Regions from separate parts of the Shewanella sp. SW24 genome, predicted to be linked through region 2. Evidence: predicted binding sites of a transcription regulator. Region 2 holds the regulator's gene; the other holds the start of a gene.
The links. The regulator LexA, encoded in region 2, represses DNA repair genes until DNA is damaged. The targets are predictions, from matches to a motif close to TACTGTATNNNNATACAGTA.
Positions count from the first base shown of each region.

Region 1: dinB (DNA polymerase IV) is a predicted target of LexA. The motif match lies at 1,913-1,932, and genes of this name have one in related genera.

Region 1 covers NZ_JAKKSH010000018.1:55,992-59,153, reverse strand. Annotated here, with positions in the region: gene L5M17_RS15225 (FAD:protein FMN transferase) at 1-317, shown strand, start outside; gene nqrM ((Na+)-NQR maturation NqrM) at 333-557, shown strand; gene bfr (bacterioferritin) at 811-1,284, shown strand; gene bfr (bacterioferritin) at 1,294-1,761, shown strand; gene dinB (DNA polymerase IV) at 1,956-3,032, shown strand; gene L5M17_RS15200 (LysR family transcriptional regulator) at 3,077-3,162, opposite strand, start outside.
Region 2 covers NZ_JAKKSH010000011.1:106,010-109,171, forward strand. Annotated here, with positions in the region: gene coxB (cytochrome c oxidase subunit II) at 1-142, opposite strand, end outside; gene L5M17_RS11145 (cell division inhibitor SulA) at 545-1,057, opposite strand; gene lexA (transcriptional repressor LexA) at 1,054-1,674, opposite strand; gene plsB (glycerol-3-phosphate 1-O-acyltransferase PlsB) at 1,835-3,162, shown strand, end outside.

The DNA.
Region 1 (3,162 bases), on a different contig from region 2:
AGGTTATTGCACCTGGTACTATGGCGATGGCGACCTCTGGTGATTATCGTAATTATTATGAAGAAGACGGCCAACGTTTTACGCATATAATCGATCCGCGTACTGGTTTGCCGATAAATCATAAGTTAGCATCCGTGACTGTATTGCATCAAAATTGTATGACGGCCGACGGTTTTGCGACGGCCATGATGGTTTTGGGCACAGAAGCATCATTGGAGCTTGCCAAGAAGGAACACTTGGCGATAATGCTAATCGAAAAGCAAGGCGACGGATTTAAGGTTTATTACAGCGACGCCTTCAAGCCTTTCCTTATTTAGTTTTTGGAGTAAACCATGACCTCTTTTATTGCGGCATTTGTGATCTTGTTAGTCTTCTTTTTGCTCATGTCGATTGGTTATCTCATCAAGCGCAAAGCCGTTGAAGGAAGTTGTGGCGGTTTAGGTGTTCTAGGGATTGAGAAAGCGTGTGATTGTGATGACCCTTGTGACAAACGTAAACGTCGTATGGCCGCTGAAGAAGCGCGTCGTGAGAAGTTAACGAAAGACCGCATTATCTAAATAGTCTTGATTCGATCATAGCCTCCGATTTAGGGGGCTATTTTTTTGCCTCGTATTTTCTTACACGGGTTAATCATTTGAGATTTATCCTTGGGATTAGAGTGGGATAGCAAGTTAATCTAAGCAGGAATGAGAATGCTTTTCATCATTAAGTGAGTGAAATATAAAGATAATTTGAGTTGGTCGATAAATTGTACTAGGCTAGAAGCTTGATTTAGATCAATCTTTTCACGCTTACCAAGGATAGTAACTTATGAAAGGTCATCCTAAAGTGGTTGGGCAACTGAATCGGGTGCTTACCTGTGAGTTGACCGCCATCAATCAATATTTCCTCCATGCCCGCATGTTTAAACATTGGGGCTTAGAGAAGTTAAACCACGTCGAATACAAAAAATCCATCCAAGATATGAAGCACGCCGATAAGCTCATCGAGCGAGTGCTGTTTTTGGAAGGTCTGCCTAATCTGCAACAACTCGAAAAACTTCGCATTGGTGAACATAGCCAAGAGATGCTCGACTGCGATCTGGCCATGGTGCAAGAGCAGCTTACATTGCTGCGTGATGCGATCAGCTTGTGTGAAGCCGAACAGGACTATGTGAGTCGCGATCTGCTGGAAGATATTCTCGAAGACGAAGAAGAGCACTTAGATTGGCTCGAGTCGCAGCAAGAGCTCATTACGCTAACCGGTATTCAAAATTATCTACAATCGCAAATTAGCAACCAATAGGAGCAAGATATGAAAGGCGATAAAGACGTCATCGATGCGTTAAATCGTCTCCTAACGGGAGAACTCTCGGCAATGGATCAGTATTTTGTCCATGCCCATATGTACGAAGATTGGGGCCTGAATGAACTCTATGAGCGTATCGCTCATGAGTCAGATGATGAGAAAGCCCATGCAGCCAAATTAGTGCAGCGCATTTTATTCCTCGAAGGTACACCCAATGTTGCCGCCCGTGAGGCATTGAACATAGGTAAAGATGTAGAAGAGATGCTACGTAATGATCTCGCCTACGAATACAAGGTCGCGGACGATTTGCGCAAAGTGATTGCACTGTGTGAGCAGAAGCAAGATTACCAGACCCGCGAAATCCTTGAAGTATTACTCGACGATACAGAGTCTGACCATATGTATTGGCTCGAAAAACAACTTGGGCTTATCGACCGTGTTGGGCTGCAAAACTACCTGCAAACTAAGATGTGAGCCTTAGGTTGAGTAAATACCTAGGCCACTGAGTGTAATGGCCTAGGAAACTCAGTTATTAAGCATGTCTGTTGTTCCTCACACTTGTCTTGTTCTCTTTTCCAGCGCTAGGCCACATCTTATTGGCCCAAATCTATCAGGAATACTTGATTACTGTTTTTATATACAGTATTTTGGCGTTGGAGGAATTCAACGTGCGAAAAATTATTCATATCGATATGGACTGCTATTTTGCTGCAGTGGAAATGCGCGACTTTCCTGAGTACCGTGGCAAGCCTTTAGCCGTAGGCGGCAGTAGCGACCGTCGCGGTGTTATCAGTACTTGCAGTTACGAGGCACGTAAATTCGGTGTACGTTCAGCAATGGCAACGGCTTATGCCTTTAAGTTGTGCCCTGAGCTGATTTTAGTTCCGGGTCGGATGCAGGTTTACAAAGAAGTGTCGCTACAAATTCGTGAAATATTTTCCCGCTATACCCAATTAATTGAGCCGCTTTCCTTAGATGAAGCTTATTTGGATGTGAGTGAGTGCCAACAATATAAGGGCTCTGCGACCTTGATTGCCCAAGCGATTCGTCGCGATATCTTAGCCGAAACGGGTTTAACCGCATCGGCTGGTATCGCGCCAGTAAAATTTTTAGCTAAGGTCGCCTCGGATCTGAACAAGCCAAACGGCCAATATGTCATTACACCAGAGACGCTTTCTGAGTTTGTTAAGACCTTATCGCTGCGTAAAATTCCCGGTGTTGGTAAAGTCACCGCCGAAAAGCTCTCTTCGCTCGGGCTCAATACCTGTGGTGATGTGCAAGCTTATTCTAAACCTGAGCTCTTAGCGCGATTCGGTAAGTTTGGTGGCGTGTTGATTGAGCGTTCCCAAGGCATAGATGAACGGGGTATTTCTGCCGACAGAGAGCGCAAATCAGTGGGTGTTGAAACCACGTTAGCAAAGGATATTTATAGCTTAGAGCAGTGCCAGCAGGTGATGCCGAGTTTGATTCAAGAACTGTCGTTGCGTTTAAGTCGTAGTGCTAAGGAACGCAAAATACATAAACAGGTGGTCAAACTTAAGTTTAACGATTTCAAGCAGACTACAATTGAGCACCGCAGCGATGAAGTCTCGATTGTAATGTTCTATGAGCTACTCGCGCAGGCTATGGAAAGGCAAGAAGGCCGTGGCATTCGTCTATTAGGGATTTCAGTAGGCCTTACCGATTCTACTCTTGTCGTCGCCACAAGCTTAAACGGCCAGACTCAGCTGGATTTAGCACTCTAGCCGTTTATTGAGTCGATAAGCCGCAGACTCATGCCTGCATTGGCTCAATAAGCCTCGGGTGGATTCGCCAACATAAAATCAATTAACAGTCTGACCCGTAAGGGCAGGTTGTCTCGATCGCGATACATTA
Region 2 (3,162 bases):
AGATATACAAGATGGTCATGTGCAAGTGATAAACCTTGCCACTGATCTCGGTCACGCCAGGGGTCATGTTGAACCGCATGTCCGCGGCGGTCAACGGTGGTGCGAAAAGCACCACGAGTAAACAATACAACAATTGCTTCACAAGACTTCTCCTCTGCCAATTGCGAATAGCAACTACAAAGAAGAGCAACACAGTAAGTCTCAACTCTATGCAAACTCTTCAGTTCCCAAAAAAGCTTTTTTGACTTCAACGTGCGTTGGCGGCTGTTACTTTTAATCAAGTATTGTTACTGCTGGTAATTAGCCACGCTGGCACATACTGCTGAAATAAATCTGTTCTCTATTTTTAGTGGCGCTTCGAGTTCGATAAATACTCGATTCATTGACCACGGAAGGTGATATATCATCACCGACTTAACCAACCATACTTGCTGTTTAAATATTGATCAAGATCACTTATTTATCTAATTATCTGAAAAATTGCCAAAAAAAAGCCTCACATTCATAGGTGAGGCGGCTTTCAAGGTAAAAATTAAATGAATATTTAGTGTACAGCGCTAAAAAAAGATTGCTGACCGAAGAGATTGCCTTGCTCAATGCGTACGTCGGCATGTAAGTGACTGTTTACGTCTTCAAGCACTATGCCCATAGCTCGGGCACTTTTAGCCACGATTTGTAGGCGTCGATTATCCCGCGCATCCAATGATTGAGTCCAAGTAATGACTGCACTGGACGTACCACTTGTTAGGGCTTTCTCCATCGCCCACAGGGTTTCGACTTCATCTTTAGCATGTACCAGCAAAACTCTATCCATACGCACACCTGCGCTGGCGAGCATTTGCTTGTAGCCAATACTTGGAGGGTTGATGAGCACTAACCAACGGCCCTGTTGGCTTAACTGAGCGAGTTGTGCACTCAGATGAATTAATTCTTGGCGACCTTGAGTCTTAGTTGGCATGCAGGCGATGGGCGCATGGTGCCAGTCATAGTCAGCATCACGGACTTCATCGAGCCACAGGCCCGGATGGCGGGGGGCATTGCCAAGTAGTTTATTCATAGCCAATCTCCATTACGGATCACACCGACGGCGAGTCCTTCAATTGTTAAACTTTGGAAGCCTAAATCCACTTTAATCGGGGAGTAATCTTCATTTTCGGCATGTAGATAGACTACATTACCTTTTTTTTCGAAACGTTTAACAGTGACATCGTCATCGACTCTAGCGACAACCACTTGACCATTTCTAGCTTGTTCTACTTTATGAACTGCCAGCAAATCACCTTCGAGAATACCGATATTTTTCATGCTGTCGCCCTTTACTCGCAGTAAAAAATCGGCGGCGGGATGAAACATGCTTGGGTCGACTTGGTAGTACTGTTCAACATGTTCTTGGGCGAGGATAGGTTCACCCGCGGCCACTTGGCCGATGAGCGGTAAACCTGTTTCAGTCAAATCTTCGATTTCCGCAGGCAGACGAATGCCTCGAGATGTGCCTGGCATGATCTCAATGCAGCCCTTTTTTGCCAACGCTTTAAGATGTTCTTCAGCCGCATTGGCGCTCTTAAAACCTAAACGGGTTGCGATTTCTGCCCGAGTGGGTGGCATGCCAGTATCGGCAATATTTCGTTTAATTAGCTCTAAAATTTCAGCTTGGCGTGGCGTCAAAGGTCTCATGGTGTTTCCTGTTTTTCTATACAGTTACTGTTAGTATATACAGTATTATTTGCAGCGCAAGTATTAACCACTTTTTAGCTATGTTGGAGAGAATTAGCGAATATTGCCCATAGTCTGGTATTCTATCGGGCTAGTAAACGCACTTAATTGCATAAGAATAATGCCTAAACACGACTCTCTTTGGTTGAAATCATTACGTTGGATCCAAAAACACTTAGTGCACACTATTGTGGTACCTCAGGATCCCTTTGCCGATCTGAATCTGGATGCTTCCAGACCCCTTGTTTATGTGATGAAAACAGAATCTCTCAGTGACATAGCTGCTTTGAGCGAAATAACGGCTAAGTTAGGTTTACCAAGCCCTTATGAGCCTCTAGTGGCTAATGGTGTGACTGCGCCTCGGGTTGTCTGTCTTCAAGGACGTAAGCCACTGTTTGGCGAACGTGCTGGTAATGAGCCTTTCCTCGAATGCTTTATGCGTTTGTTAGCCGTGCATAAGGAACGTCCTGAATTGGATATTCAACTTGTGCCCGTGAGCTTGTATTGGGGTCGAACGCCAGGGAAAGAAGACGACACTATGAAGGCGGCCGTATTTGAGCGGGAAAACCCGACTTGGCTGCGCAAGTGCTTGATGATTCTGTTCTTAGGTCGACATAACTTCGTGCAGTTTTCGAATGCCGTATCCCTGCGTTACATGGCTGACGAACATGGCACCGACATGGGGATTGCCCATAAGTTAGCACGGGTTGCGCGCGTGCATTTCCGTCGTCAACGTAAGGTAATGACAGGGCCTGTGCTGCCAAACCGCCAAGCACTGTTTCATTCGTTACTCAAATCTGAGTCGCTGCGCAAAGCGATTCAAGAAGAAGCCGCCAGTAAAAAGATTTCTGAGACCCAAGCGCGCGAGACGGCTATTGAGTACCTCGATGAAATAGCAGCCGATTACTCAGATAGTTTAGTGCGTATTGCCGAGCGTTTCTTAACTTGGTTGTGGAACAAGCTTTATAGCGGGATCAACATTAAAGGCGCCGAGCAAGTTCGCCAGCTGCATCACGATGGCCACGAGATTGTTTATGTGCCTTGCCATCGCAGCCACATGGATTACCTGCTGTTATCGTATATTTTGTATTATCAAGGCATGGTTCCGCCGCACATTGCTGCTGGCATCAACCTCAACTTCTGGCCCGCGGGACCTATGTTCCGTCGCGGTGGTGCCTTCTTTATCCGCCGTAGTTTTAATGGCAACAAGCTGTATACCGCAGTATTTCGTGAGTATTTAGATCAGCTGTTTGCTAAAGGTTATTCGGTGGAATACTTCTCCGAAGGTGGCCGTTCACGTACTGGCCGTCTGTTGGCGCCGAAAACTGGCATGATCGCCATGACGATGAACAGCGTACTGCGCGGTATTGAACGTCCTGTCACACTTGTGCCTGTGTATTTAGGCTATGACCATGTGATGGAAGTGGCGACTTACCATAAAGAGTTAAG